DNA from 2 places in the Streptomyces sp. NPDC051776 genome. Region 2 is predicted to be linked to the other one. Evidence: predicted binding sites of a transcription regulator. Region 2 holds the regulator's gene; the other holds the start of a gene.
What was found. Region 2 encodes HrcA, which represses chaperone genes, less so after heat shock. Its sites were predicted from a motif close to TTNGCACTCNGNNNNNCNGAGTGCNAA; they were not measured.
Positions count from the first base shown of each region.

Region 1 (15,638 bases), on a different contig from region 2:
TCGGGCAAGCGGGGAGTCGTCGCAGACGAGGACGGATGTCATGGCCGTCCTCCGCAGCTGATGCGCGTCACCTTGAGCCTCCAGGCTGGTACGTATCGTCACCTCAGCGATTGACAGCCTCGGACACCTGCCCGAGTGCTTGTCCCGTCAACCGCCTCCGCACTCTCAACGACGGTCACCCGAAAGAGTTACGGGGTTCGGCGGCGTCCTTCAATACTCTACGTGAGGGTGCTGTCACGCGGCCGCTGCGGTGCGTGAGCGCTGGTCAGAGGCCTGGATCGGGCACCCCTCCGGATGGACTATGCCCTATTTGGCCGCTTTTCTTCCCATTTACAGGTGTCTGTCGCTAGATTCGCAATGAGTCATATTTACATCTACTTACACAGTTGATGTACGGTCGTGGGCACTTGCTCCACCGGAAAACCTCCGAGGGGATGAGCAATGGCAGACTTCTCCCGCCTTCCCGGCCCCAACGCCGATCTGTGGGACTGGCAGCTCCTGGCCGCATGTCGAGGGGTCGACAGCTCGCTCTTCTTCCACCCGGAAGGCGAGCGGGGAGCGGCCCGCAGCGCGCGAGAGGCCTCCGCCAAAGAGGTCTGCATGCGCTGTCCGGTACGGGCCGAGTGTGCGGCGCACGCACTCACGGTCCGGGAGCCCTACGGCGTATGGGGCGGACTCACCGAGGACGAGCGCGAGGAGCTGATGGGCCGGGCGAGGCACCGCCTGATCGCCACCAGCAGTAACTGACAAAACGTTTCTTCATTTGCGGCACTCGTAACTCTGAGTGACGCTTTGCCATGCCCTGCGCGGTCCGTCCGTGACTGCCCGGCGGCACGACGGCCCGGCCTCTGCTATAGGCCGCTGCTGCCCCCCGTGCGCCGAAGGCCGCCGGCCGTTCCGCCGGGGCCGACACTTCACTCCGGTCGTACGGGGGCGGCCATCCGCGGCCCGACACCGCCGTTCCCCCTGCCATATCCCGGCCGCTTCCCCCGGCCGTGCCCCTGCCGTATCCCCGGGCGTGCCCCCGCCGTACCCTCGGCCGCTTCCCCCGGCCGTGCCCCTGCCGTATCCCCGGGCGTGCCCCCGCCATATCCCCTGCCGTATCCCCGGGCGTGCCCCCGCCGTACCCTCGGCCGCTTCCCCGGAGCGCCTCAGCGGTCGGCCGCGAGCACGAGGCGCTCCAGCATCGCCTCGACCGCCGGCACATGCGCCAGATCCGGCAGCGTGAGCGCCACGACCTCCCGCTCCACCCCCGGCTCCAACTCCACCGTCACCACACCCTTGCCCCGTACGGACTCCAGCGCCAGCGCCGGCAGTGCGGCCACCCCCAGACCAGCCCCCACCAGGCCGATCACCGCCGGGTAGTCATCCGTGGCGAAGTCGATCCGAGGAGTGAAACCGGCGTTTTCGCACACCTCCACCAGATGCCGGCGGCACCGCGGGCAGCCCGCGATCCAGGACTCCCCGGCCAGATCCTCGATGCGGACCCGATCGGCGCCCGCGACCGCGTGCCCCTCCGGCACGACTCCCACCAGCCGGTCCGTGAGCAGGGGCCGTACGACCACGTCGTCCCTCCCCCAGTGCCCTTCGGGGGCCACCCCCGCCGGCACCGCCGCCGGATCGGCGCCCCGCACCCGCGGATAGCGGAAGGCGAGCGCGATCTCGCAGTCCCCGGCCCGCAGCATCTCCACCGAGCGCGGCGGTTCCGCCTCGACCAGCGAGACCTGAATGCCGGGATGGGCGGCGCGCATCTCGGCGAGCGTGGTCGGTACCAGCGTGGAGCTGCCGCTGGGGAAGGAGACCAGCCGTACGCGCCCGGCCCGCAGCCCGGCGATGGCCGCCACCTCCTCCTCGGCGGCGGACAGCCCGGCCAGGATCCCGACCGCGTGCCGGAGCAGCGCCTCACCGGCCTGGGTCAGGCGCATCTCACGCCCAGCGCGGACAAGCAGCGGCGTACCGGCGGACTGCTCGAGCGCCTTCATCTGCTGGCTGACGGCCGGCTGGGTGCAGCCGAGCTCGCGGGCGGCGGCGGAGAAGGAGCCGGCCGCGGCGACCGCGCGCAGCACCCTGAGGTGACGAGCCTCGATCATGGGCCAACCTTAAGCGAGGCTTCGAAGCCGCGGTCGATCATCCCGGGCGGTTCCCGGGCAGGGCGCTTAGCGTTCGGGGCATGCACGTGGTCTCCGTGAACCTCGGCCGCCCGCACTTCGCCGACTACGCCGACGCACCCGGCGGGACAGGAATCGACAAGCGCCCGGCCGACGGGCCCGTACGGGTCGCTGCGCCAGGCCCCAAGGGCACGGCAGGCAGCGCGCTGGCCGGTGACGCGGTCTGCGACCGGCGCCATCACGGCGGGACCGACCAGGCGGTCTACGGCTTCGCGCGCGAGGATCTCGACGCCTGGGGGGCGGAACTCGGCCGGCCGCTGCGCAACGGTGTCTTCGGGGAGAACCTCACCACCACCGGCCTGGACGTGAACGGAGCGAGGATCGGCGAGCTCTGGCGGATCGGCCCCGGCCTGCTCCTGGAGGTGTGCGGGGCGCGCATCCCGTGCCGCACCTTCGCGGGGTGGCTCGGCGAGACGGACTGGCTGAAGCGGTTCACGCGGCGGGCGGCCCCGGGCGCGTATCTGCGGGTGATCGAACCGGGCGAGATCCGGGCCGGGGATCCGATCACGATCGTCCACCGCCCGGACCACGAGGTCAGCGTCTCGTTCCTGTTCCGCGCGCTGACCCTGGAACCGGAGCTGCTCCCCCGTGTTCTCGCCGCCGGGGACGCGCTTGACCCGGAGGCCCGCGAGACCGCGGTGAAGCGCTCGTCTCGGGGCCCGGGCAGGACCTGATCCCGGGGCCCGGGGCGCGCTAGCGTTCGCGCATGACGACTGCACTGATTACGGGAGCGACCGCAGGGATCGGGGCCGCGTTCGCGCGGCGGCTGGCGGCCGACGGTCACAACCTCGTTTCGGTGGCCCGTGATGTCGAGCGGCTGCGGGGTCAGGCGACCGAGCTGCACGACCGGCACGGCATCGAGGCCGAGGTGCTGCCCGCCGACCTTTCCAAGAAGGAGGGCATCGCATCCGTCGAGGAGCGTCTCGCGGACCGCAGGCATCCGGTGGATCTGCTCGTCAACAACGCGGGCTTCGGCAACAAGGGCCGTTACCTCGAGGTGACGATGGCGGACGAGCTGCGCATGCTCACAGTTCATTGCGAGGCCGTGCTGCGGCTGACGAGCGCCGCGGCCGAGGGCATGCGCGAGCGCGGCCGGGGCGGGGTGGTGAACGTGGCGTCGGTCGCGGCGTTCGTACCGCGCGGGACGTACGGGGCGAGCAAGGCGTGGGTCGTGCAGTTCACGCAGGGGGCGGCACGGGATCTGGCGGGCTCGGGGGTGCGGCTGATGGCGCTGTGCCCCGGGTTCGTGCGCACCGAGTTCCACGAACGGGCCGGTATGGGCACGGACAACATCCCGGGCTGGATGTGGCTGGACGCGGACAAAGTCGTCACCTCGGCCATGCAGGATCTCGCCCGGGGGAAGACGATCTCGATCCCGGACGCCCGCTACAAGACGCTGCTGGGCCTGGCGAAGCTGGCGCCGCGCGGCGTGCTGGGCGGGATCTCCTCCCGTACGGGCCGGAAGTACGGACCGAGCTGACCGGGCGGGCGGCGGCCTGCCTGACCGGACCTGACCGGCCGGGCCGGACGGGCCGGGCTGACGGACATGGCTGATCGGGCCGGGCCGAGCGGGCCGAACCGACCGGCCAAGGCCACGGCCAATACCAATATTTCGTCACTAAACTGGGCACCAGGCGCTCGTCCCTGGAGGTGCCATGACATTCGTGCAGATCATCGACTGCAAGACGAGCAAGTTCGACGACATGAACCGGCTCATGGATACATGGGCCGAACAGACCAAGGGCAGGCGGACCGCCACCCACGCGATCGTCGGCCGGGACCGCTCGGACGACGATCACTACGTGGAGATCGTCGAGTTCCCCTCGTACGAGGACGCGATGAGGAACTCCAGCCTGCCGGAGACGGACCGGACCTTCCAGGAGATGGTGGCGCTCTGCGATGAGCTGCCCGTCTTCACCGACCTGGAGGTGGTACGGGAGGACGAGCTCAACAAGGCCACCGTCCGCCGGTTCTTCGTCGAGGTCGCCACCGCCGGCAACCTCGACGCGATCGACGAACTCTTCGCATGGGACTACGTCGATCACGACGTCATGAAAGAGCAGGACGCCACGGTCGGCTCGGACGTCATCCGCCAGGACGTGGCGGAGTGGCGGCAGGCCTTCGCCTTCGACTTCACGCTCGAGAGCCAGCTCGCCGAGGGCGAAGAGGTCGCGACGCGCTGGACCTGGCGCGGTACGCACCGCGGGGAGTTCCTGGGCATCCCGCCCACCGGCAAGGAGTGCGTGATGACGGGGGTCACCGTCTTCCGGCTGCGGGAGGGCAGGATCGAGGAAGGCTGGTGGCAGTTCGACATCCTGAGCCTGCTGCGTCAGCTGGACGCCGTCGAAATGTAGGCGCGGCGCCTCCCGGCGGTGCGGCGCCCCGGTCCACGGTCCGCCGGTGGTGGACCGTGGACATCATGGGCCGACGGACGCGGATGACCGGATGACGGCACGGCCGAGGCCCGGTGCTCCCGCGACGGGAACACCGGGCCTCGGTGCGTACGAGCTTCGCGTACGGGTCAGTGCGCGTGGCCGTGACCGCCGTGCGCGGCCTCGGCCGGCTCCTCTTCCTTCTTCTCCACCACGAGGGTCTCGGTGGTGAGCAGGAGGGAAGCGATGGACGCGGCGTTCTCCAGCGCGGAGCGGGTGACCTTGACCGGGTCGATGACGCCGGCCTTGACCAGGTCGCCGTACTCACTGGTCGCGGCGTTGAAGCCGTGGCCCTTCTCCAGCTCGGCGACCTTCGAGGTGATCACGTAGCCCTCGAGGCCGGAGTTCTCGGCGATCCAGCGCAGCGGCTCGACGACGGCGCGACGCACGACGGCGACACCGGTGGCCTCGTCGCCCTCCTTGCCCAGCGAGCCCTCGAGAACCTTGCCGGCGTGGACGAGCGCGGAGCCACCACCGGAGACGATGCCCTCCTCGACCGCGGCACGGGTCGCGGAGATGGCGTCCTCCAGGCGGTGCTTCTTCTCCTTGAGCTCGACCTCGGTCGCGGCGCCGACCTTGATCACGCAAACGCCGCCGGCCAGCTTCGCGAGGCGCTCCTGGAGCTTCTCGCGGTCCCAGTCGGAGTCCGTGGCCTCGATCTCGGCCTTGATCTGGGAGATCCGGCCCTCGACGTCCTCGCGCTTGCCGGCGCCGTCGACGATCGTGGTGTCGTCCTTGGTGACGGTCACGCGGCGGGCGGAGCCCAGGACCTCGAGGCCGACCTGGTCGAGCTTGAGGCCGACCTCCTCGGCGACGACGGTGCCGCCGGTGAGGGTGGCGATGTCGCCGAGCATGGCCTTGCGGCGGTCGCCGAAGCCGGGCGCCTTGACGGCGACTGCGTTGAAGGTGCCGCGGATCTTGTTGACGACGAGGGTGGAGAGCGCCTCGCCCTCGACATCCTCGGCGATGATCAGCAGCGGCTTGGAGCCACCGGACTGGATGACCTTCTCCAGCAGCGGAAGCAGGTCGGCGATCGCCGCGATCTTGCCCTGGTGGATCAGGATGTACGGGTCGTCGAGGACGGCCTCCATACGCTCCTGGTCGGTGACGAAGTACGGGGAAAGGTAGCCCTTGTCGAAGGCCATGCCCTCGGTGAAGTCCAGCTCCAGACCGAAGGTGTTGGACTCCTCGACGGTGATGACACCGTCCTTGCCGACCTTGTCCATCGCCTCGGCGATCAGCTCGCCGACCTGCTTGTCCTGGGCGGACAGCGCGGCCACGGCGGCGATGTCGGACTTCTCGTCGATCGGGCGGGCGGTGGCGAGCAGTTCCTCGGAGATGGCCTTGACGGCGGCGTCGATGCCCTTCTTCAGGGCGGCCGGGGAGGCACCGGCGGCGACGTTGCGCAGTCCCTCTCGGACCAGCGCCTGCGCCAGTACGGTCGCGGTGGTGGTGCCGTCACCCGCGATGTCGTTGGTCTTGGTCGCCACCTCCTTGACGAGCTGGACGCCCAGGTTCTCGTACGGGTCCTCCGCCTCGACCTCACGCGCGATGGTCACACCGTCGTTGGTGATGGTGGGGGCGCCGAACTTCTTGTCGATGACGACATTGCGGCCCTTGGGGCCGATGGTCACCTTCACGGTGTCGGCGAGCTTGTTGACGCCGCGCTCGAGGGCGCGACGGGCGTCCTCGTCGAACTTCAGGATCTTCGCCATGGTTGCGTATGTCCTCTCGAAGAGCTGCGCCCCGGGCGCCCGGTTGTTCAGACACGGGAGGCCGGGGCGCAGATCACAAACGTGGGTGAATTACTTCTCGACGATCGCGAGAACGTCGCGAGCCGAGAGGACGAGGTACTCCTCGCCGCTGTACTTCACCTCGGTGCCGCCGTACTTGCTGTAGAGCACGACATCGCCGACCTTGACGTCGAGCGGAATGCGGTTGCCCTCCTCGAAGCGACCCGGGCCCACGGCCAGGACGACGCCCTCCTGGGGCTTCTCCTTGGCGGTGTCCGGGATGACCAGGCCAGAGGCTGTGGTCTGCTCGGCGTCCAGCGGCTGGACCACAATGCGGTCCTCGAGCGGCTTGATGGCAACCTTGGTGCTGGCGGTCGTCACGATCCGACCTCCCCCTTCGGAGATCTCACGGGGTTGACTGTCTGAGGTGGCGACCTGGTAGATCCGTCGTCGCGGGTGCCGGATCTGCCCGTCGCTGTGTAGCTGGCACTCCCTGGTGGAGAGTGCCAAGCCGAGACTATGACGGCGTTAGCACTCAGTCAACTAGAGTGCCAGCGAGCTGCCGGGCACCCCCACCTGCGCCTGAGCAAGGCACGGGTCCCGATCACGCTGCCCGAGCTGGCCCTGGGCCGTCTTCCCCCCTGATCAGACCCCGGAAGAGCCTATCGACCGCCGGCCGCGTGCGGGTCCGTCTGCTCGACATCGTGTGCGCGTACACGCCGACTGTCAGAGCCGGGTCGGCGTGTCCCAGGTACTCGCTCACGGCCGGAGGCTCGCGCCTGCGTCGAGGAGCACGCCAGGCGTGGAAGGGGCGTGAGCGCGTGGGGCACGGCGAAGGGCCGTACCCGAACTGCTGCTTGTGGTACAGGCCCTTCGCCCGATGTCCCGCTCCACTGGAGCCCCGAGCCGGGTTTCACCCGACGAGGCCATTCGCGGTCCCCGCGCTCTGCCTGCTCGCGCCCGGCGCCCCGCACCGAATCCGCGGCACCGGCCAGCGTGGAACGGCCGCTGAGCCGGGGGCGGTTACCGGTAGACCGTGGCGATGTTGGTGGAACGGTCGGCGGCGGTGCAGTGGGTTTCTGTGCGGCTGTTGGTAGTGGTGAGGGTGAGGTTGTTCGGGTTGTTACAGCTGTTGTTCTGCCGGCCTTCCTGAGCGATGTTCTGCTGGAAGAGGTCGGTAGTGGATGAGCCGCCCTTCGGCCTTGGCTCCTCCGCGGATGTCCGCGGTGTGGAGGTTGGTGGAGCCGTCCACCGTCCTGCAGCCCACCTGCGACCGGCTGCCGCTCAAGGGCGTGGCGACGGGTGGGAGGTTGGGGTTGTTGCAGAGGTTGTTCTGCCGGCCTTCCTGGGCGATGTTCTGCTGGTTCACATCTGCGTCCAGGCCTGCGCTGCCGCCTTCGGCTCGGGCGCCGCCGCCCTTGATGAAGGTTTTGCGGTTGAAGGAGATGTCCTTGTCCCAGCAACGCGTTCCGATCTGGCTCCCCCTCACTGAGAGGGGCGCGTCGCTGTTGAGGTTGTTGCAGGTGTTGTTCTGGCGGCCTTCCTGGGCGATGTTCTGCTGAACCACGCTGCCGGTACTGGAGCCGCCTTCGGCTCGGACGCCACCGCCCTCGATACGGGTCTGCTTGCTGAACGAGCCGTCCTTGTTGCCGCAACGACCCTCTACCCGGCCCCCGGTCACAGTAAGGGTGCCAAAACGCTCGTTGCGGTTGTTGCAGGTGTTGTTCTGCCGGCCTTCCTGGGCGATGTTCTGCTGAACCACGCTGCCGGTACTGGAGCCGCCTTCGGCTCGGACGCCACCGCCCTCGATACGGGTGTGCTTGCTGAAGGAGTGGTCCTTGTTCCCGCAGCGACTCGACTCCCCGCCACCACCGAGCAGGATCGTCCCGGCAAAGTCGGGGTTGCCGCAGCTGTTGTTCTGCCGGCCCTCCTGGGCGATGTTCTGCTCGGTCACGTCGCCGATCGTGCTGGAGCCGCCTTCGGCTCGGACGCCACCGCCCTCGATACGGGTGTGCTTGCTGAAGGAGTGGTCCTTGTTCCCGCAGCGACTCGACTCCCCGCCACCACCGAGCAGGGTCGTCCCGGCAAAGTCGGGGTTGCCGCAGCTGTTGTTCTGCCGGCCCTCCTGGGCGATGTTCTGCTCGGTCACGTCGCCGATCGTGCTGGAGCCGCCTTCGGCTCGAACGCCACCGCCCTTGATACGGGTGTGCTTGCTGAAGGAGAGGTCCTTGTTCCCGCAGCGGCTCGACTCCCGACCCCCCGTCACCGCGAGGATCTCGTGGTTGGAGTTGTCGCAGGTGTTGTTCTGCCTGCCCTCCTGGGCGATGTTCTGCTGGACCACGGCGGCGCTTGTACTGGAGCCGCCTTCGGCCCGCGCCCCGCCGCCCTTGAACAGGGACTTGTGGTTGAACGATCCGTCCTTGTTCCCGCAGTGGCTCGTCTCCCGGCCGGCGTCCAGGTCAGCATTGGGGAAGTTGGGGTTGTTGCAGGTGTTGTTCTGCCGGCCGTCCTGAGCAATGTTCTGCTGTTCCACGAAGGCGCCTGCGCTGCCGCCTTCGGCTCAGGCGCCGCCGCCCTTGATACGGGCGTGCTTGCTGTACGAGCCGTCCTTGTTGCCGCAACGGCCTTCCACCCGGCCCCCGGTCACGTCGAGAGGGAAGGCGCCGCTGGGGTTGTTGCAGGTGTTGTTCTGGCGGCCTTCCTGTGCCGTGTTCTGCTGGCGGAGATTGCCCTCAACGCCGGCACTGGAGCCGCCTTCGGCTCGGGCGCCTCCACCCGTGACGGACGTGTGTTCGGCGAAGGAGAAGTCCCGGTCGAGGCAGAGGCCCTCCACCCGGCTGCCTTCCACGGTGATGTCCGAGTCGTTGGGGTTGTGGCAGTTGTTGTTCTGTCTGCCGCGCTGGGCGGTGTTCTGCTGAGCCAGGCTGAGGGTCGATGTGCCGCCTTCGGCGTGGGCGGGGCCGTTGCGGGTGCGGGAGAACGCGGTCAGGGAACCGTCGGCGGTCGCGCACCGGCCCGCTGCCCGGCTCCCGGTGAGCGTGATCGCATCTTCGGGGGCGGTGTTGGGGTTGTTGCAGTTGTTGTTCTGTCTGGAGGACTGCGCAATGTTCTGCTGGAAGAGGCCCCCGCCAGTGGTGGATCCTCCCTCCGCCCTGGCCTTCGCCTTCCCCTGATCAGGGCCGCTGCCGGCGAATGCCGTCCCGGCTCCCACTGCAGTCCATCCGCTCACCGCCAGGACCAGCATCGTGGCTGTCGCGATCTTGTTCACCCGCATACCAGAGCCCTCCTTGTGCCTCGTCGGTCGGCCGAGCCGTTGCTCCCTCCCTCAACTTCGCTCCGATCCTTCTCGTCATGGGCCCGCTTTGTTCCTCACACCAACAGCCCAGCCCCCCTTTCGGGGCTCCTGAAACGGGACAACTGGAGTCTCGCCCCGCGGCCGGTGGCTCGGACACGACGGCTTTGGTTCTTGGTCGTTCGACCCGTTGAGGGAGTTCTGCCGGAGAGTCCGACAGGGAGCGGCAGGCGCCGATCGCCGGGCGTCGCCGGGGGCCCGCACGGCTGCCCGCGTCGGCCGCACGGACCGGAAACGCGTCCGGCCACCCCGCGCGCCCGGGACGGACAGCCGTGCCTGCAGGACGGCCAGCCTGTCCCGGGGCGGACAGCCGTGCCTGCCCCGACGGTCAGATGTAGTCCTCCAGGCGGGCCAGCGCGAAGCCCTGGGACGTGGCGGCCCGGATCACGCGACGCACCATGTCCGGCATCGTGCCGTCCCATTCCGACTTGCCGCGGAAGTGGGTGAGGATGATGTCACCCGGCCGGAACCGGTGCTCCCCGCCCCCGTATTCGATGCGGCGGGCGAACGCTTCCTGGCTCCACAGCGGTACGACCGTGATGCCGCACGAGCGGGCGGCGCGAAGTGTGTCGCGGTCCCAGTTCCCGTAGGGCGGGCGGAAGATGCGGGGACGTACGCCGAACTCCCGCTCAATGGTGTCCTGCTGGCGGCAGATCTCCTTGCGCTGGCCCCGGTAGGACAGGGTGAGCAGATCCTCGTGGTTGATGGTGTGGTTGTTGATGGCGACGCCGAGGCTCTGGAGTTGCCGGAAGTAGTCGTAGTCGTCACGCACGACGTAGTCGCTGAGGAACGCACTGACCGGGACGCCGAGTTCACGGAGCATGCGGATCAGGCGGGGGTCCTTGTGGACGCCGTCGTCGATCGTCAGGAACACGACGCGGTCGCTGGTGGGGACGCGGGCGATCACGGGCGGCAGGCCGGAAGAGCCGGAGAGGCCGCGGAGTGCGCCGGGGGCGAGTCTGCGCTCGGGCGGGGCGGGCGCGATGAGCGGCGGGACCGAAAGACCCCATCGGTGGGCGAACGCGAGCCTGACCGCTTGGGACCTGGCCGTCTCGCGGGCGGAGAAGGCCAGCGCCGGGTTGGTGCCGAACGGGGAAGCGGAGCCGGGCGTACCGGCGCTCACCCCTGAGGCAGCCCGGCCCACGGAAATGGCAGGGGCACCCGCCGCCCCGGCACCCGCCGCCCCGGCACCCGCCGCCCCGGCGCCGGCGCCCGCCGACGGGTCGCGCTCCGCGTCGTGCGCGGGGACGTCCGCGCCCGCCGGCAGGGCACGCTCACCGGCGTACGGAGCAAGTCCGCGTGCGCCCGCGCGTCCGGGGCCCGCTCCGCCCTCCAGGGCGTACGCCGCCGTCGGTGCCCCTGTCGCGCCGAGGACGGCGGGGCCGGATTCGGGACTCGAACGGTCGCGGGGCGCATGGTCGGGAGGCTGGGCACAGGCGCCGCCGACGGCGCCGATGAGCATGAACACCGCGGCGCCGCGGACGCTGGTGCCCCATCGCCAGAGCTGCCCTTTAGTCCAAATGTGATCTCTTTTTTCATTTTGTCGTACAAGTTGCATAGTGTCGCATCCTGCCAGGGGCACCGGCATCGGGCGCTCCGAAAACGCCGGGCTCGCTGCCCGGTCCACCGCTCGGCCCACATCCGTCCCGCAACGAACCCGGCCCGGTCCGGCCATGCCCCGCCCGCCGCCCCCCGCCGGCTGCCCGTGCTGTGACCTGCGGGCCGTGCCCGTACCGGCCACCGGCACAATGGAGCAGGTGGACGACCTCGACGCCTTCGCCGCCCTGCTCACCGACGAGGGCCGGACGCTCCTCGACGTCCTGCGCGACTACGACCCCGCGCAGGAGCTCGCGACCGCCACCCGCCTCCGCCGCGACCATCCGGCCGAGCTGGTCTCCGCCGCTCTCGGGCAGGCCGGGCTGCGGCGCCGCGCGGCAGCGAAGTTCGGCGCCGCGGACGCGGCCGTCATGTTCTTCACCCCGGACGGCCTCGAGCAAGCGACCCGCACGTCCGTCGCCGCCCACCGCGCGGACCGCTTCGCCGCGCTCGGCGTGCGGCGCGTGGCCGACCTGTGCTGCGGCGTCGGGGGCGACGCGATCGCACTCGCGCGGGCGGGCATCGAGGTGGTCGCCGTCGACCGCTCGCCACTCACCTGTGCGGTCACCCGGGCCAACGCCGAGGCGCTGGGGCTCGCGGACCTCGTCGAGGTGCGCTGCGCGGACGTCACGGAGATCGAACTCGGTGCGTACGATGCGGTGTTCGCGGATCCGGCAAGACGGGGCGTCCACCGGGAGCGAGGCGGCCGGACCGGGCGGATCTTCAACCCCGAGGCGTACTCACCGCCTCTGTCCTGGGCCGTCGAGGCCGCCCGCAAAGCCCCCTTCGCGGCCCTGAAGATCGCGCCCGGCGTACCGCACGAGGCTGTGCCGAAGGACGCGGAGGCCGAGTGGATCTCGGACAGCGGCGATGTGAAGGAGGCGGTGCTGTGGTTCGGGACCGGCACGGCCGGCACCTGCCGTGCCACCCTCCTCCCCGGCCCTCACGACCTGGTCGGCGCCGGCCTCCCCGACCCCGCCGCGGGCCCGGTCGGCCGCTACCTCTACGAGCCGGACGGCGCGGTGATCCGCGCGCACCTGGTGGCGGACGTGGCCGAGCGGCTCGACGGCCGCCTCATCGACCCCACCATCGCCTATGTGACGGCGGACGAGCTGCGCCCCATCCCCTACGCCACCGCGTACGAGATCACGGACGCGCTGCCGTTCAACGTCAAGAAGCTGAAGGCGCTGCTGCGCGAGCGCGAGGTCGGCACGCTCACCGTCAAGAAACGGGGGTCGGCCGTCGAGCCGGAGGAACTCCGCAGGAAGATCAAGCCGCGGGGTCCGAACGCGGCGACCGTCTTCCTCACGCGTGTGGGGGGCGCGCCGGCGATGCTCGTCGGCCGGCCGTCGGCGGCGGACGGCCGCCTCTGAGCGAGCCGGACTTCCCCGACCGGGCGGGCGTCCGGGGAAGTTCCCGTCTGGAAGTTCCCGTCTGGAAGGGGCCGTCTTCAAGTGGCGACATCCGCCCGTAGGGCGGCGGGAGCCAACCTCGGCGGCGGCACTAGGGACCCTCTTGCGCCGGTCCGACGGACTCGAAGCGCCAGCGGTGCACCGTCCGGCGCACCAACTCCTCGCCAGGCTCGGGCAGTTCGGGCAGTTCGGCGTCGTACGGGGCGTCCCACCAGGTGATGACGAGGACACGGTCCCCGGGGGCCGTGAAGGTCTCGCGGCGCAGCGCGGGCGGGTCGAGGGCCTGCCCCCGCACCCAGTCCAGGAGTTCGGGTCCGCGCCCCTCGGCCGCCCTCGCCTCCCACATCAGCGCAACGGTCATCGGCGAACGATCATGAGTGAACGGTCATGAGCAGCGGCCATGAGTGAACGGTCATGAGTAGAGGTTGTCCTTGCTCATCTCGTGGACGTGGTCGTGGCTGTGCCCGCCGGGCGCCGGTACGTGCGTCTGCGTCACCGGGAGCGAGGAGTCCGCGGATAGGTCCCAGGCCGAGGCCGGACGACCGCGGGCCACCATCTCCGCGCCGAGCGCCGCCACCATCGCGCCGTTGTCCGTGCACAGCTTGGGCCGCGGCACGCGGAGCGCGATCCCCGCGTCCTCGCAGCGCCGACCGGCCATCGCGCGGAGGCGGGAGTTGGCGGCGACGCCACCGCCGATCATCAGGTGCTCGACGCCGTTGTCCTTGCACGCCCGTACGGCCTTGCGCGTCAGCACATCCACGACGGCCTCCTGGAAGGACGCGGAGACATCGGCGACCGGTACGTCCTCGCCCGCGTTGCGCTTGGCCTCGATCCAGCGGGCGACGGCGGTCTTCAGGCCGGAGAAGGAGAAGTCGTAGACCGCGTCGCGGGGGCCCGTGAGGCCGCGGGGGAAGGCGATGGCGTCGGGGTCGCCCTCGCGGGCCCAGCGGTCGATGACCGGGCCGCCGGGGAAGCCGAGGTTCAGGACGCGGGCGACCTTGTCGAACGCCTCGCCCGCCGCATCGTCGATCGTCGACCCCAGGGGCCGTACGTCCGTGGTGATGTCGGACGACATCAGGAGGGAGGAGTGACCGCCGGAGACGAGCAGCGCCATCGTCGGCTCGGGCAGCGCCCCGTGCTCGAGCTGATCGACGCAGATGTGCGAGGCGAGGTGGTTCACCCCGTAGAGCGGCTTGCCGAGTGCGTACGCGTACGCCTTGGCCGCCGCGACACCAACGAGCAGCGCGCCGGAGAGCCCGGGGCCCGCCGTGACCGCGATGCCGTCGAGGTCGCTCGCGGCGACGCCCGCGTCCTTCAGGGCCCGCTGGATCGTCGGGACCATCGCCTCCAGGTGGGCGCGGCTGGCGACTTCGGGCACGACGCCGCCGAAGCGCGCGTGCTCGTCGACGCTGGAGGCGACCGCGTCGGCCAGGAGCGTGTGGCCGCGGACGATGCCGACGCCGGTCTCGTCACAGGAGGTCTCGATGCCGAGGACAAGCGGCTCGTCAGCCATCGTTGGTCATTCCCTGTTCGTGTTCGTCCATGGAACCGTGCCCGGTTCCGCCGTGCTCGTCGTCCGCGTCGTGCTCCACACGGCGCATCACCACGGCATCCACATTGCCCGGCTGGTAGTAGTTCGGGCGGAGGCCGATGGGCTCGAAGCCGAAGCGCTCGTAGAGGCGCTGGGCGCGGGTGTTGTCGACCCGCACCTCCAGCAGCACCTCGCGGCACTCGAAGTCGTTCGCGCCGGCGAGCAGGTCGCCGAGAAGGCGGGCGCCGAGTCCCGTGCCCCAGTACGCGCGGGCCGCGGCGATGGTCTGGATGTCTCCGGTGCGGTCGACGGCGGCCAACCCGCCGTAGCCGACGATGGTGCGGCCGGCGGCGGAGACCGCCGACTCGCCCGGCTCGACGCCGCTCTCCCCGTCCGCCCGCCGCCCGTACGCGCTCTCCCCGCGCGCCTCTTCCCCGCAGCCGCCGTACGTCTCCGCCACGATGTAGCGGCGGGTGGCGTTCGGGCCGCGGGCGTGGGCCAGTTCGGACCAGAACAGCCCGCGCGACCAGGCGTCGTCGGGGAACAGCTCGCGCTCCAGGCCCAGCACGGGCTCGATGTCCCACCACCGCATCTCGCGCAGCGTGACCTTCCCGTTCGTCACCTCGGCGTGACCACCTTGTAGTTGGCCGGCACCTGGGCGTCGGGGCGGCGCAGATAGAGAGGCCGGTTCGGCAGGAACTCCCCGCCCGTGGCCATCCTTTCCGCGGCGAGCGCGGCGAGCGCGGCCGCCGACTGCAGCTCGGGCATGCCGTCCGGCACGTCCGTGAAGACCTCGCTGTAGAGACGCGCGCCCGCGCCGACGGCGGGAAGACCCCCGACCATCGCGGCGATGTCGGCAGGACGGTCGACGGAGGGGCCGGAGACGCGGGTGCGGGGGTCGGCGTAACTCGCCCAGTAGACCTCTTTGCGGCGGGCGTCGGTGGCGACGGTGAAAGGTCCTTCGAGACCGGCCTGTCCCGCGGCGTACGCGATGCCGTCCAGGGTGCACAGGCCGTGGACGGGGGCGCCCGTCGCGGCGCCGAAGGCGGCCGCGGTCGCGAGCCCCACGCGCAGCCCGGTGTACGGACCCGGCCCGACGCCGACGACGAATCCGGTCACGGCGGTGAGCTTCGCCCCGGCATCGCCCAGCACCCGGTCGACGGCGGGGAGCAGCAGCTCGCCGTGGCGCCGCGCGTCCACCTCGTGCGACTGGGCGACGACTCCGTCTCCGTCGTGCAGGGCCACGGTGACAGCGGGGGTGGCGGTATCAAGAGCGAGCAGCAGCACGAGTACAGCCTACGGCGCGGCTCCCGCCCGCCGTGCCCCTCCTGCGGAAGCGGGACGCCGCTCCTCCCGGGCGGGAACGCCGCCCGGCGCGCGGGGACGGCTCGGGAAGCGCGCGGGACACAGCGGG
Region 1 covers NZ_JBFAYQ010000011.1:69,906-85,543, forward strand. The annotation lists gene AB0M26_RS11715 (response regulator transcription factor) at 1-42, opposite strand, end outside; gene AB0M26_RS11720 (WhiB family transcriptional regulator) at 442-747, shown strand; gene AB0M26_RS11725 (LysR family transcriptional regulator) at 1,152-2,090, opposite strand; gene AB0M26_RS11730 (MOSC domain-containing protein) at 2,171-2,842, shown strand; gene AB0M26_RS11735 (SDR family oxidoreductase) at 2,875-3,648, shown strand; gene AB0M26_RS11740 (ester cyclase) at 3,824-4,522, shown strand; gene groL (chaperonin GroEL) at 4,690-6,315, opposite strand; gene groES (co-chaperone GroES) at 6,406-6,714, opposite strand; gene AB0M26_RS11755 (hypothetical protein) at 7,457-8,866, opposite strand; gene AB0M26_RS11760 (hypothetical protein) at 8,894-9,607, opposite strand; gene AB0M26_RS11765 (polysaccharide deacetylase family protein) at 10,014-11,147, opposite strand; gene AB0M26_RS11770 (class I SAM-dependent methyltransferase) at 11,434-12,654, shown strand; gene AB0M26_RS11775 (hypothetical protein) at 12,785-13,054, opposite strand; gene tsaD (tRNA (adenosine(37)-N6)-threonylcarbamoyltransferase complex transferase subunit TsaD) at 13,106-14,206, opposite strand; gene rimI (ribosomal protein S18-alanine N-acetyltransferase) at 14,199-14,816, opposite strand; gene tsaB (tRNA (adenosine(37)-N6)-threonylcarbamoyltransferase complex dimerization subunit type 1 TsaB) at 14,843-15,511, opposite strand.
Region 1: a site for HrcA is predicted at 6,862-6,888, ahead of groES (co-chaperone GroES). Genes of this name have one in related genera too.

Region 2 (15,638 bases):
CAGAAACCGGTCGCGACCTCCTCGACCACCATGTCCGCCTCCACCGGCACCTCGGGTGCGGGCTTCTGCTTCTTCCACGGCGGGGTGAGGTCCGGCCCGTAACTTCTGCTGCGCATCCGGCCGATCTTACGGACCCGCGGTACGGCGCGCCTACGACACGCCGAACCGGGCCGCCAGCTCGTCGCGCTGCGCCCGTACGAAGGCCGCATCGACCACCGCTCCGTGACCGGGCACGTACAGTGCGTCCTCGCCGCCGAGGGCCAAGAGCCGGTCCAGCGCGGCGGGCCACTGGGCGGGGACCGCGTCGGGGCCCGCCTGCGGCTCGCCCGACTCCTCCACCAGGTCGCCGCAGAAGACGACGCTGGCCTCGCCCCCGCGCCCGGGCACCAGTACGGCCAGGTCGTGTCCGCTGTGCCCGGGGCCGACGTTGACGAGCACCGCGTCCCGCCCGTCGCCGAGCGGGACCGTCATCTCCCCGCTGACCAGGTGATTCGGCCGCGGCAGCAACTCGGCGGCCTCGGTCGCGGCCTCGCCGTCGAGTCCGTGCCGTACGGCGTCGTCGCGCAGCGTCTCGCGCGCCCGCGTGCCGCCCATCATCAGGTCCATCCGGATCGCGCCGTAGATCTGCGTCCCCGCGAACGCCGCGGAGCCCAGCAGGTGGTCGAAGTGCGGATGCGTGAGTGCGAGATGCGTCACCCGGCGCCCCAGTACCTCCTCCGCCTGGTGCCGCAACTGGGCGCCCTCGAGCAGCGTCGCACCCGCATCCACCATGAGCACGGCGGCCGGCCCGTGGACAAGGCCGGCCGTCGCGTCCCAGCGCGGCAGGCGGCGACGGGCGACGCCCGGTGTGAGCTGCTCCCAGCCCGCCTCTTCCCAAGTGCGGTTCATACGACGACGCTAGTCCCAGCCAGGTAGCGTTGCTCGCTGCCGAGTTCACATAGGCCGCGGGCGCGGGACGGGCCCCGGGCGAGCGGGCCGCCCTTGCCCTGGTCATACCACTGCGCCGTACACTGGCCGGGGGGAAGCTGGCACTCAGACACAGCGAGTGCCAAGCCCGGACCGAGGGACCACAGCTGGAGGTGTGCGCATGCTCAGCGAACGCAGACTCGAAGTGCTGCGCGCCATCGTCCAGGACTACGTGGGCACGGAGGAACCCGTGGGCTCCAAGGCGCTCACGGAGCGGCACGGCCTCGGTGTCTCCCCGGCCACCGTCCGTAACGACATGTCGGTGCTGGAGGAAGAGGGCTACATCGCCCAGCCGCACACGAGCGCGGGCCGCATCCCGACGGACAAGGGCTACCGCCTCTTCGTCGACAGGCTCGCGGGCGTCAAGCCGCTGTCCCAGGCCGAGCGCCGCGCCATCCACAACTTCCTGGACGGCGCCGTCGACCTCGACGACGTGGTCGGCCGTACCGTCCGGCTGCTGGCACAGCTCACGCGGCAGGTCGCCGTGGTGCAGTACCCGTCGCTGACGCGATCGACCATCCGGCACGTGGAACTGCTGTCGCTTGCCCCCGCCCGGCTGATGCTGGTGCTGATCACGGACACCGGCCGCGTGGAGCAGCGCATGGTCGACCTGCCCGCGCCCTTCGGTGAAAGCTCACTCGCCGACCTCCGGGCGCGGCTCAACAGCCGTGTCGGAGGCAGGCGTTTCGCCGATGTGCCCCAGCTCGTCCAGGATCTGCCGGACTCCTTCGAGGCGGAGGACCATCCCGCGGTCTCCACGGTCGTGGCGACGCTGCTGGAGACCCTGGTGGAGGAGACCGAGGAGCGGCTGGTGATCGGCGGCACGGCCAATCTCACCCGCTTCGGGCACGACTTCCCCCTGACCATTCGGCCGGTGCTGGAGGCTCTGGAGGAGCAGGTGGTGCTCCTCAAGCTGCTCGGCGAGGCCAAGGACTCGGGCATGACCGTACGAATCGGGCATGAGAACGCCCATGAGGGGCTGACTTCCACATCGGTCGTCGCGGTCGGCTACGGTTCGGGCGACGAGGCAGTCGCCAAACTCGGCGTGGTCGGACCGACCCGCATGGACTACCCCGGAACGATGGGAGCGGTACGCGCAGTGGCACGTTACGTCGGACAGATCCTGGCGGAGTCGTAAGTGGCCACGGACTACTACGCCGTCCTCGGCGTGCGCCGCGACGCAGGGCAGGACGAGATCAAGAAGGCGTTCCGTCGCCTCGCCCGTGAGCTGCACCCGGACGTCAACCCGGACCCGAAGACCCAGGAGCGGTTCAAGGAGATCAACGCCGCTTACGAGGTGCTCTCCGACCCGCAGAAGAAGCAGGTCTACGACCTCGGCGGGGACCCGCTCTCCGGCGCAGCCGCGGGCGGCGGCGCGGGCGGCTTCGGCGCGGGATTCGGCAACTTCTCCGACATCATGGACGCCTTCTTCGGCACCGCGTCCCAGCGCGGCCCGAGGTCGCGCACACGGCGCGGCCAGGACGCCATGATCCGGCTCGACATCGAGCTGGACGAGGCGGCCTTCGGCACCACGAAGGACATCCAGGTCGACACCGCCGTCGTGTGCACCACGTGCTCGGGCGAGGGCGCCGCGCCCGGCACCTCCGCGCAGACCTGCGACATGTGCCGGGGGCGCGGCGAGGTCTCGCAGGTGACGCGGTCCTTCCTCGGCCAGGTCATGACCTCGCGGCCGTGCCCGCAGTGCCAGGGCTTCGGCACGGTCGTGCCCAACCCCTGCCCGGAGTGCGCGGGCGACGGGCGCATCCGCTCGCGGCGCACCCTCACCGTCAAGATCCCGGCGGGCGTGGACAACGGCACCCGCATCCAGCTCGCCGGCGAGGGCGAGGTCGGCCCGGGCGGCGGCCCCGCGGGCGACCTGTACGTCGAGATCCACGAGATGCCGCACCCGGTGTTCCAGCGGCGCGGGGACGACCTGCACTGCACTGTCACCATCCCGATGACGGCGGCCGCGCTCGGCACGAAGGTGCCGCTGGAGACGCTCGACGGGCTGGAGGAGGTCGACATCCGGCCCGGCACGCAGTCGGGGCAGTCGATCCCGCTCCACCAGCGCGGCGTCACGCACCTGCGGGGCGGCGGGCGCGGCGATCTGGTGGTCCACGTCGAGGTCCAGACACCCACGAAGCTCGATCCGCAGCAGGAGGATCTGCTGCGGCAGCTCGCGAAGCTGCGCGGTGAGGAGCGGCCCTCGGGGCACTTCCAGCCGGGGCAGCAGGGGCTGTTCTCCCGCCTGAAGGACGCCTTCAACGGCCGCTGACCGGTCTTGGCCGAGGCCAACCGGTGGCAGGCGTCGAATTCGTCCGGGCCCCGGACGAAGTCCCGAGGGAGGATGGGCACACCGAACCCGCCGACTCGCGGCCACGTGAGAATCGGCGAACCGCAGCACGGTGCGGGCTTGCCGCGTGAGCGGCAAACACAGGGAGGTGCCCCCGCCGTTGCCGTCTGCGGGCCGCCGCCCCCCGGACTTCGCCGGGCCCCGGCCCCGGCGAACGCATGCCCACAGCGATGGGGGACCGGCTGACCCGATCAGCCGCGGGACGGAACCGCGTGACACCATACGGCCATGCCCTCCGTGTTCTCGGATCTGTCGCCGTACCCGATCGTGCAGGCCCCCATGGCCGGCGGGGCCTCCTGCCCCGAGCTCGCCGCAGCCGTGTGCGAGGCGGGCGGCCTCGGATTCCTCGCCGCCGGGTACAAGACGCCGGAGGCGATGTACCAGGAGGTCAAGCGGCTCCGCGGGCTGACCGAGCGCCCCTTCGGGGTGAATGTGTTCATGCCGCAGCCCTCGCTCGCGGACGCCGGTGCGCTCGAGGTCTACCGGGAGCAGCTCGCGGGCGAGGCGTCCTGGTACGAGACGCCGCTCGGCGACACCGACGGCAGCATGGACGACGCGTACGAGGCCAAGCTCGCGATCCTGCTCGACGACCCCGTCCCCGTCGTCTCCTTCACCTTCGGCTGCCCTTCGCGGGCCGCCCTGGACGCGTTCGCCAAGACGGGCACGCTCACGGTCGTCACCGTCACGAGCCCCGACGAAGCGCAGGCGGCCCAGTGGGCGGGTGCCGACGCCGTCTGCGTCCAGGGCATCGAGGCCGGTGGCCACCAGGGCACCCACCACGACGACCCGCAGGCCGACGGCACCTCGTCCGGGGTCGGTCTGCTGACGCTCGTCGCACAGGTCGGCGAGGCCGTCCAGCTGCCGATCATCGCCGCGGGCGGGGTGATGCGGGGCGGCCAGATCGCGGGTGCACTGGCAGCCGGCGCGGAGGCGGCCCAGCTCGGCACCGCCTTCCTCGTCGCCGCGGAGTCGGGCGCCAACGCCCTGCACAAGCGGGCCATGACCGATCCGCTGTTCCCGCGGACCGAACTGACCCGGGCCTTCTCGGGACGCCCGGCCCGCGGCCTGGTCAACCGGTTCATCCGCGAGCACGGGCGATACGCCCCGGCCGCCTATCCGCAGATCCACCACATGACCGCGGGGCTGCGCAAGGCCGCGGCCACGGCGGGTGACCCGCAGGGCATGGCGCTCTGGGCGGGGCAGGGCCACCGGCTGGCGCGCCAGCTCCCGGCCGGTGAGCTGGTCGAGGTGCTGGTGGCAGAACTGGAGTCGGCGCGCGAGTCGTTGGTGACCGGAGCCGGGTCGTGACGGCACCGGTCTTCCTCGCCGACCGCGACCTGCTGCACCGCCTCCGGCACGAGGGCGCCACGGCCGTCGCCCTAGAGGGGCCCGAGGGCCGCCACGCGGTGTCCGTACGGCGGTTGCGGGTCGGCGAGGAGGTCGTGCTGACGGACGGGGCGGGCACCGGCGCGTACGGCACCGTGGCCGCGGTCGAAGGCAAGGACCGGCTGGACGTCGCGGTCTCGGCGTGGCGCGAGGAGCCCGAGCCGCGGCCCCGGATCACCGTCGTCCAGGCGCTGCCCAAGGGCGACCGGGGCGAGCTCGCCGTCGAGACCATGACGGAGACCGGCGCCGATGCGATCGTGCCGTGGGCGGCGGCGCGTTGTGTCACCCAGTGGCGGGGCGAGCGCGGGACGAAGGCGCTGACCAAGTGGCGGACCACTGCCCGTGAGGCGGGAAAGCAGGCCCGCCGTCTCCGCTTCCCCGAGGTGGCCGGGCCGATGACGACGCGAGAGGTGGCCGGGCTGCTCGCGGACGCGGCGTTCGCGGGCGTGCTCCACGAGGAGGGCGGCGAACCGCTGGCCACCGCCGAACTCCCCGCCCAGGGGGACATCGTGCTCGTCGTCGGCCCCGAGGGCGGCGTCTCGCCGGAGGAGCTGGCCGCGTTCGGGGAAGCGGGGGCGAAGCCGTACCGGCTCGGTCCAACCGTGCTGCGCACCTCCACGGCGGGTACCGCGGCGACGGCCCTGCTGCTGGGCCGTACGGGCCGCTGGTCCTGAACGGGTCGCCGGTCCTGAGCGGGCGCCGCTGGTCCTGAGCGGGTCGCCGGTCCTGAGCGGGCGCCGCTGGTCCTGAGCGGGTCGCCGGTCCTGAGCGGGCTCCGCCGCTCCTGAGGGAGCAGCCGGTCCTGAGCGGGCAGCCGGTCCTGAGCGCGTCGCCGGTCCGGAGGGGGCAGCCGGTCCTGAGCGCGTCGCCGGTCCGGAGGGGGCAGCCGGTCCTGAGCGGCCTGCCGGTCCGGGCCGGAGCGCGCGCCCGGTGCGGCAAGGGTCGTCATCTCCCTTCCGCCGGTACCGAATTCCGGTCACCGAGTACCGGAAAGTGCTGGTAGGGCCTCTGTTGCGTCATTAGTGTGGCGGGCGTGACGCAGCCTTCGACGCCTTCTTCGCCGCAACCCTCATACCTCCGCCACCCGCATCTGCACGGCGAGTTGATCACCTTCACCGCCGAGGACGACGTCTGGGCCGCGCCCCTGGACGGGGGCCGCGCCTGGCGGGTCAGCGCCGACAACCTGCCCGTCTCGTGTCCGCGGATCTCGCCGGACGGGGGGCACATCGCCTGGACCTCCGCCCGCGACGGGGCGCCCGAAGTGCACGTGGCCCCCGCCGACGGCGGCAGCGCCAAGCGCCTGACCCACTGGGGCAGTTGGAAGACCGCCGTACGGGGCTGGACGCCGGACGGCGAGGTGCTGGCGATCAGCACGTACGGGCAGGCGTCCCTGCGCCGCACCTGGGCCCGGGCGCTCCCGCTGGACGGCAGCCCCGCGCGCACGCTCCCGTACGGCCCGGTCGGCGACGTGGCCTACGGCCCGCGCGGTGCCGTCCTGCTGCTCTCGGCCACCATGGGCCGCGAGGCCGCGGCCTGGAAGCGCTACCGCGGCGGCACGGCGGGCAAGTTGTGGCTCGACCGCGACGGAAGCGGCGAGTTCGAGCGGCTCCACGCGGACCTCGACGGGAACATGGAGTTCCCGCTCTGGGTGGGGGACCGGCTCGCGTTCCTCTCGGACCACGAGGGCACAGGGGCGCTCTACTCCTCGCACCCCGACGGGTCGGACCTGCGCCGCCACACGCCGCTCGACGGCTTCTACGCCCGCCATGCCGCGACCGACGGCACGCGCGTCATCTACTCCTCCGGCGGCGAACTGTGGCTGCTGGACGACCTGGAGAGCGCCGAGCCGCGGCTCATGACCGTCCGTCTCGGCGGCCAGCGCACCGACCTCCAGCCGCACCCGGTGCGGGCCTCTGCCTACCTCGGCGACGCCCGCCCCGACCGTACGGGCCGGGGCAGCGCCGTCGAGGTGCGCGGCAGCATCCACTGGGTGACCCACCGCGAGGGCCCGGCCCGCGCGCTCGCGGCCACGGCGGGCGTACGGGGACGGCTGCCCCGCGTCTTCCGGGCGGGCGGCGGGAGCGAGGAGCACGTCGTCTGGGTCACGGACGCCGAGGGCGAGGACGCCCTGGAGTTCGCGCCCGCCGCCGGCACGGCACCCGGCACGGCGCCCCGGCGCATCGGGGCGGGGCTGTTCGGCCGCGTTCTCGACCTCGCCACGGCGCCCGACGGCAGCCGGGTGGCCGTCGCCTCGCACGACGGACGGGTGCTGCTCGTCGAGCGCGAGTCGGGGGAGGTGCGCGAGGTCGCCCGCAGTGAGTTCGGCGACGCCGACGGCCTGGTCTTCTCGCCCGACTCCGGCTGGCTCGCCTGGTCCCACCCGGGCCCCGGACCGCTGCGCCAGCTCAAGATCGCCAACGCCACGGACCTGTCGGTCGCCGAAGCCACCCCGCTGCGCTTCAACGACTTCTCGCCCGCCTTCACCGCCGACGGCAAGCACCTGGCGTTCCTCTCCGAGCGGGCCTTCGACCCGGTCTACGACGCACACGTCTTCGACCTGGCCTTCGTCGGCGCGTGCCGTCCGCACCTGATCACGCTCGCCGCGGCCACGCCGTCGCCGTTCGGCCCGCAGCGGCACGGCCGCCCCCGCGAGGACGACAAGACGGACCACGACGGCGGCGACCAGGACCAGGACCAGACGCCGCCCGTCACCCGTATCGACCTCGACGGTCTCGCCGACCGCATCGTGCCCTTCCCGGTCGAGGCGGGCCGGTACTCCACGCTGCGCTCGGCGGAGGACGGCGTGCTGTGGCTGCGCCACCCGATGCGCGGCGTCCTCGGCTCCGGCCTGGCCACGCCGGAGGACGACGGGCCGACCACCGCGCTCGTCCGCTATGACCTCGCCCAGCGGCGACTGGAGGAACTCGCCGGTGACGTCGACGACTTCGCGGTCAGCGGCGACGGCAAGCGGGTGCTGCTCTCGACCGACGGCAAGCTGCGCGCCGTACCGGCCGACGCCAAGTCCTCGGACGACGACGACAGCGACAGCAGCACCACGGTCGACCTCTCCCGGATCCGACTGACCGTCGACCCGGCCGCCGAGTGGCGGCAGATGTACGACGAGGCCGGGCGCCTCATGCGCGACAACTTCTGGCGGCCGGACCTGGGCGGCACGGACTGGGACGCCGTCCTGGACCGCTACCGTCCGGCGCTCGGCCGCGTCGCCACCCACGACGACCTGGTCGACCTGTTGTGGGAGGTCCAGGGCGAACTGGGCACCTCCCACGCGTACGTCACCCCGCCCGGCGGTTGGGGCGACCCCGCGCACCGGCAGGGGTTGCTCGGCGCCGACCTGGCACGCGACGAGGAAGGCGTGTGGCGGATCGAGCGCATCCTGCCGTCCGAGACCTCCGATCCAGGAGCCCGCTCCCCGCTGGCCGCCCCGGGCGTGGCCGTACGGGCCGGTGACGCGATCCTGGCCGTCGACGGCCACCGGGTGGACCCGGTGACCGGTCCCGGGCCACTGCTCGTCGGCGCCGCGGGCAAGCCGGTCGAGCTCACCGTCGCGCCGTCCGGCGGGGGCGACCCGCGGCACGTCGTGGTCGTCCCGGTCGCGGACGAGGAGCCGCTGCGCTACCACGCGTGGGTCGCGGGGCGGCGGGCGTACGTGCACGAGCAGTCCGGGGGGCGCCTCGGCTATCTGCACGTCCCCGACATGCAGGCGCCCGGCTGGGCGCAGATCCACCGCGACCTGCGGGTCGAAGTCGCCCGCGAGGGGCTGGTGGTGGACGTCCGCGAGAACCGCGGCGGCCACACCTCCCAGCTCGTCGTGGAGAAGCTGGCCCGCCGCATCGTCGGCTGGGACCTGCCGCGCGGCGTGCAGCCGGTGAGCTATCCGCAGGACGCGCCGCGCGGGCCGGTCGTCGCCGTCGCCAACCAGTTCTCCGGTTCCGACGGCGACATCGTCAACGCGGCCGTCAAGGCCCTGGGCATCGGCCCGGTGGTCGGGGAGCGCACCTGGGGCGGCGTCATCGGCATCGACCGCCGCTACTCGCTGGTCGACGGCACGGAGGTCACCCAGCCCAAGTACGCCTTCTGGCTGGAGGGTTACGGCTGGGGTGTCGAGAACCACGGCGTCGACCCGGACGTGGAGATCGTCCACGCACCCCAGGACTCGGCGGCGGACCGCGACCCCCAGCTCGACGAGGCGATCCGCATCGCCCTGGCGGCGCTCTCGGAGAACCCGGCGAAGATCCCGCCGCGGCTCCCCGAACTCCCGTAACGCCCGGGCGGCTTGGGGAGGCGGCGGCAGGGAGAGGCGTCCGGCGGGGCCGCCTCCCGCTGCCGGCGCGGGTTTCCGGGGCGGCTCCGAGCGGCGCCGCCAGGCGCGGAGTCCGGGCGCCTCCGGCGCGATCAACAGGCGGCCCCCGCATGCCAGTGGGCGGTGGGGCGACCTGGCGTTCTGGGCGCCGGAGGCCCTCCGTAGGGTGGTGCCATGGCCGAGGAGACACCGCTCATCCGCAGTCTGCGTTCCGCCGTCGAGGCCGCTCCCGACGATGTCCCTCTGCGTCTGCACCTCGCCGAGCTGCTGCTCGGCGAAGGACGGACGGACAAGGCCGTGGCCGAGATCGCGGCCGCCCTCCAGCGCGCCCCGGGCGACGCGCAGGCGGGGGCCCCTGATGGCGCGCGCCATGGGCGGCGGCCCGGCGTCCGCCACCGGGCCCGGCGCCACGCCCCTGTCGGAGGGCGGGTCCACCCCCTCGGCCACCGGCGGCCGCACCGGCCAGGACGCCCCTACCGGTACGCCGCCCAATTCCCAAGTCCCCGGTGAACAGGGCGGCTTCGATTGGCAGGCGGCCGAGCGCGAGGTCGGCGACGTCGTACCGCCCCGCTTCGTCGAGTCCTCCGTCACGGGCGACGGTACGGGAGAGGCTACTGGCGACGACATGGGGAGCGGCGGAGGTGAGGACGTACGGCGCCTGGAGCGCCCGCTTGCCGCCGAAGGGCCGGGCGACCCCGGCGGCGCCTCGACATGGGATGTCGAGGCTGCCGCGCCGCAGCGTCCCCGTCACGGTCCTGGCCGGCGTCATCGCGCCCATGGCCCTGGTGTCGGTGCTGATCGTGACCGTGCCGTGGACCGACGCCGCCTTCCTCGGCGCGACCGTCGCCCACTCCGTCCGGCTGGTGGTCCTGGCGTACTGGAGCTGCCGGGCGGCGCTGCGGTGCGCAGGCCCAAGGATTGAAACCGGGCAGGTACGGGCCGCTTCGGCCGCCCCGTCAAGGTTTGCCCGGTGGCGAGGCGTCCCGGTGTGGTCGGATGCAAGGCGCCGGAACGGCCTCGTAGTGGACCTGCTCGGCCGGTCCGGCAACGCAGCGGACGGCCGTGCCAGGGCGGTGAGCGGGGCAAACCTCGGCGGGACGGCACTAGCATGCGACCCGTAAACGATCGACTCGGATGATCCGCGGCACGGTCCGACCGTACGGGGCGGTGCGAGGATCGGCGCGAAGGAGGCCCGGACCATGGCCGGAGAGCGGCAGGACGACTGCCTGTTCTGCAAGATCGTCGCGGGGGAGGTCCCGGCGGACGTCGTGCGCGAGACCGGCACGACGCTCGCGTTCCGCGACATCAACCCCCAGGCGCCCACGCACGTCCTCGTCGTCCCCAAGGTCCACTACCGGGACGCCCCCTCCCTGGCGGCCGCCGACCCCCAGGTGACGGCGGACGTGCTCCGCGAGGCGGGCGAGGTCGCGGCCGAGGACAAGGTGGACGGGACGGGCTACCGCATCGTGTTCAACACCGGCAGCGGCGCGGGCCAGACCGTATGGCACGCGCACGCCCACGTCCTGGGCGGCCGCGGCTTCAACTGGCCACCGGGATAAGGCGGAAGACCCGACATGTCCGCCCGCGAACTCGTCGTCCTGGGCACCGCGAGCCAGGTGCCCACCCGGCACCGCAACCACAACGGCTATCTGCTGCGCTGGGACGGCGAGGGCATCCTCTTCGACCCCGGTGAGGGCACCCAGCGGCAGATGCTGCTCGCGGGTGTCGCCGCCCACGACATCAACCGGATCTGCATCACGCACTTCCACGGCGACCACTCCCTGGGCCTGGCAGGGGTCGTCCAGCGCATCAATCTCGACCGCGTGCCGCACCCGGTGACCGCGCACTATCCGGCCAGCGGCGAGCGCTTCTTCGGGCGGCTGAGGTACTCCACGGCGTACCACGAGAAGGCGCGGATTGTGGAGCGGCCCGTCAGCGGAGAGGGCGAAGTGCTCGCCGAGGGACCACCGTTCACCCTGGAGGCGCGACTCCTCTCGCACCCCGTGGAGGCGTACGGCTACCGCCTCACCGAGCCGGACGGCCACCGCATGCTCCCGGAGCGCCTGGCGGCGTACGGGATCGTCGGGGCCGACATCGGACGTCTGCAGCGCGAGGGGGCCCTGGAGGTCCCGGGGCGCGGCACGGTCGCCCTCGCGCAGGTCAGCGAGGCGCGGCGGGGACAGCGCTTCGCATTCGTGATGGACACGCGGATGTGCGAGAGCGTGCACGCGCTCGCCGAGGGCTGTGACCTGCTCGTCATCGAGTCCACGTTCCTCGACGAGGCGGCGGTCATGGCGGAGGAGTACGGCCACTTGACGGCGGGTCAGGCGGGCCGGGTGGCGGCGGAGTCGGGCGTACGGCATCTGGTGCTCACGCACTTCTCGCAGCGGTACGCGGAGCCGGCGGACTTTGAACGGGAGGCGCGGGCGGCCGGGTTCGACGGCGAGCTGACCATCGCCCGTGACCTGAACCGCATTGCGTTTCCGAAGCGGCTCTGACGCGTTCTGCCGCATGCGGGGCCGGGCCAGCGGTCGCACGCGGAACCACCGAAGTCCCGGGCCCGGACGGCGTTCAGCCCCGCCGGGCGGAGTCTGACGAGCCGTCGTAGGCTGGGGAATGTGCGCCTTGCAGGGCGCCGCCGCACCGGCGGGGAGCGCGGTTCACCATGAGGCCGACCGTCCGCAGCAGCAGGCCGGCCGCGGCGCTCGTGGCGCTGCTCGCCGTTCTCGGCGCCGGGGCCGCCGGGCAGCCGGACCGCCCCGAGCACGTCGCCGCCGCGACCACGGCCCGGACCCACGCCGGTCCCACACGCGTCGCCTACGACGTCTCGCTCAGCGGCGACAAGGGCGGGGCGCGCTGGACCGGGCGGGAGAGCGTGACGTTCACCAACACGACGGGCGGGCCCCTGCGCGAGGTGTATCTGCGGCTGTGGGGAAACGCCTGGGACGGTTGCGAGCGGCCGACTCCCGTGCGCGTCACCCGCGTCGAGGGCGGCACGTCCCGCGGCCTGTCCGCCGGCTGCACCGCTCTCCGTATCGATCTGCCGGGCCCCCTCGCGCACGGGGCGCGCACGACGGTCGCGTTCGACGTCGAGCTCACGGCGCCCCGCCGCACCGAACGCTTCGGCCGGGACGGCCCGTACACCTACCTGGGCAACGCCCTGCCCGTGCTGGGCGTACACGACGCACAGGGCTGGCATCTCGATCGCGATGTCGGCTTCGGCGAGAGCTACTACACGCTGGCCGCGGGCTTCCGGGTCCGCCTCTACCACCCCTCGGACCTGAAGGTGCCCACCACGGGCACGGCCGTCACCGTGCAGGGTGACGGCCGGAACGGTACCGGTGAGGGCGGGAACGGCACGGGTGCCGGCCGGAGCGGTACCGGTGAGGGCGGGAACGACGGGGACGGGAGCGCCAGGTCCGTCACCACCGCCACCGCCCACCGGGTGCGCGACTTCGCCTGGGCCGCGGGCCCCTTCGCCACGGCAACGACCGAGTCCCAGGGCGGAGTCCGGGTCACCACGTTCCGTCCCGCCGCCACCCCCGCCCCGGTCGCGTCGTCGACCAGGCGGCTCGCCGCCGAGGCCCTGGACGACTTCGGCGCGCGCTTCGGACGCTATCCCTACAGCGAGGCGGACCTCGTCCTGCACCAGGGGTTCGGGACGACCCCGGGCGACATGGAGTACCCCGGGCTCGTCCTCCTCAACTCCCGTGCGGCGGGCGGCGCGACGGTCCACGAGATGGCGCACCAGTGGTGGTACGGCATCGTCGGCAACGACCAGTTCGACGCGCCCTGGCTCGACGAGGGCTTCGCCGTCTACGCCGAGGACCTCTTCCGCGGCGACCGCCGCCCCGACTGCCGGCCCGCGACCGGCATGTCCCGCTCCATGGGCCACTGGGCCGGGCATGAGGGCGCATGGAAATCCGCTGTCTACAAGGGCGGTTCCTGCGCACTGCACGCGCTGGAGCGGGAGATCGGCGGATCGGCCATGGCGCGGCTGATGAAGGACTACGCCCGTGACCACTGGCACGGGGTGTCGACCAGCGCCTCCTTCCGTCGCGCCGCGCAGGCGGTCACCGCCCGGGAACTCGGCCCATTCTGGCGGGAGCACGGCATCCGCTGACGGCATCCGCCGGCGGGCGACCCGTTGACCGCATCCGCCGGCGGGCGACCGGGTTGACCGGCGTCCGTCGAGGGGCGCCCCTGTTGACCGGAATCCGCCGGCGGGCGAGCCGGCTGACCGGATCCGGGTCGCCCGGCGTGACCGACGGCGTACCGTACGGAGCGCACTTGGCCCGATCCCCGCAGCCGGATCCATACTCAGGTCAGGCGGTGCGACCTGCACCGATCGTCGTCGGACGAGGAGTGGAGCGTGACGCGAAGCGACGAGAACCGGCCGCTCCGCCCGTGCGGTGCGCAGGCCAGGCCCGCCCCGGAGGACGAGCCCGCACCCGGAGCGCACCGAGCCGCCCCCGGTGACCCGGGCGGTGGCACCCCGGCAGCGGCGGGGCACCTGGTGGACCCCCTCGCCGCGCTCCGCACGCCCGCCGATCCGCCCGTCGACGTCTACCTCACCGGCACCGTCTTCCTGGACATCATCTTCACCGGGCTCGACAGCGCCCCAGTCCGCGGCACCGAGTCCTGGGCGCGCGGCATGGGCTCGAGCCCGGGCGGCATCGCCAACATGGCCACCGCCCTTGCCCGCCTCGGCCTGCACACCTCGCTCGCCGCCGCCTTCGGCGACGACGTCTACGGCGACTACTGCTGGGACAGCCTGGAGAACGGCGAGGGCATCGACCTGACGCCGTCGCACCGGGTGGCCGACTGGCACTCCCCGGTCACGGTCTCCATGGCGTACGAGGGCGAGCGTACGATGGTCTCCCACGGGCACGAGGCGCCCTCGCCCGACCCCGCCCCCGGCTGCCCGCCCCCCTCCCGCGCCTGTGTCGCCGCTCTGGCCCCGGGGCGCCAGGAGGAGTGGATCGCGGAGTCCGCCGGCCGCGGCAGCCGGATCTTCGCGGACGTCGGCTGGGACGACACGGGCCGCTGGGAGCTCTCGGCGCTCGCCGACCTCGAGCACTGCGAGGCTTTCCTGCCCAACGCCGAGGAGGCGATGCGCTACACGCGCACGGTGAGCCCCCGCGCCGCCGCACGTGCGCTCGCCGAGAAGGTCCCGCTGGCCGTGGTGACGCTGGGGTCCGAGGGCGCGTACGCGGTGGACGGCGGTACGGGCGAGACCGCGTCCGTGCCCGCCATCCGGGTCGAGGCCCTCGACACCACGGGCGCCGGGGACGTCTTCGTCGCCGGCTTCGTCACGGGCACGCTCGCGGGCTGGCCGCTCGCCGACCGGCTCGCCTTCGCGGGCCTGACCGCGGCGCTGTCCGTCCAGGAGTTCGGCGGATCGCTCTCCGCCCCCGGCTGGGTGGAGATCGCCGCCTGGTGGCAGCACGTGAAGACCCACGACGACCGGGCGGCCGCCCTGCGCCACTACGGATTCCTCGACGATCTGCTGCCCTCGGCCGCCCGCGCCCTGCCGCTGCGCCGCGCCGTCCCCACGGTCGGCTTCCGCCGGCGCTGAGGGGGCCCGCTCGATCCCACGAACGGCGCCGTGACGGGCGCACGGGGCTGCCCGGGGCACGGGGACGGGACGGGGGAGAAACGGGGCGCAGAGCGCTGGAGAGCGCCGGAGAACGGCGGTGAAAAGGGCTCGGGGGTTGTCGGTGCTCCGTCGTAGGCTTGGACTATCAAGCCCGTACGGAAACCGCGTACGGCACGTCGAGCACAGAAGGCGGGGTCAGCAGGCCAGAGAGCCGGCCCATGACTCAGACACCCACACGATCGCAGGCAACCGCCCACTTCACCGTCTCGCCCAAGCACCCCATGGTGATGGTTCTGGGGTCCGGGGACTCCCTTCTGCGCGTCATCGAGCAGGAGTTCCCTTCGACCGACATCCATGTGCGCGGCAACGAGATCAGCGTGACCGGGGACTCCAAGGAAGTCGCGCTGGTCCAGCGCCTGTTCGACGAGATGATGCTGGTGCTCCGCACCGGCCAGCCCATGTCGGAGGACGCGGTCGAGCGCTCGATCGCGATGCTCCGCGAGGAGGAGGGCGCCGAGGGCACGGCCGAGACCCCCTCCGAGGTGCTGACGCAGAACATCCTCTCCAGCCGCGGCCGCACGATCCGGCCGAAGACGCTCAACCAGAAGCGCTACGTCGACGCGATCGACAAGCACACGGTCGTCTTCGGTATCGGCCCCGCGGGCACCGGCAAGACATATCTGGCCATGGCCAAGGCGGTCCAGGCACTGCAGTCCAAGCAGGTCAACCGGATCATCCTGACCCGGCCCGCGGTCGAGGCGGGCGAGCGGCTCGGCTTCCTGCCCGGCACGCTCTACGAGAAGATCGACCCGTATCTGCGCCCGCTCTACGACGCGCTGCACGACATGCTGGACCCCGACTCCATCCCGCGGCTCATGGCGGCCGGGACGATCGAGGTGGCACCGTTGGCGTACATGCGCGGCAGGACGCTCAACGACGCGTTCATCATCCTCGACGAGGCACAGAACACGAACCCCGAGCAGATGAAGATGTTCCTCACCCGGCTGGGCTTC
Region 2 covers NZ_JBFAYQ010000037.1:27,307-42,944, forward strand. The annotation lists gene AB0M26_RS24270 (DUF3097 domain-containing protein) at 1-116, opposite strand, end outside; gene AB0M26_RS24275 (MBL fold metallo-hydrolase) at 151-888, opposite strand; gene hrcA (heat-inducible transcriptional repressor HrcA) at 1,088-2,104, shown strand; gene dnaJ (molecular chaperone DnaJ) at 2,105-3,241, shown strand; gene AB0M26_RS24290 (nitronate monooxygenase) at 3,548-4,627, shown strand; gene AB0M26_RS24295 (16S rRNA (uracil(1498)-N(3))-methyltransferase) at 4,624-5,379, shown strand; gene AB0M26_RS24300 (PDZ domain-containing protein) at 5,739-8,987, shown strand; gene AB0M26_RS24305 (tetratricopeptide repeat protein) at 9,201-9,536, shown strand; gene AB0M26_RS24310 (hypothetical protein) at 9,743-10,147, shown strand; gene AB0M26_RS24315 (histidine triad nucleotide-binding protein) at 10,226-10,585, shown strand; gene AB0M26_RS24320 (ribonuclease Z) at 10,601-11,524, shown strand; gene AB0M26_RS24325 (M1 family metallopeptidase) at 11,692-13,149, shown strand; gene AB0M26_RS24330 (PfkB family carbohydrate kinase) at 13,540-14,604, shown strand; gene AB0M26_RS24335 (PhoH family protein) at 14,844-15,638, shown strand, end outside.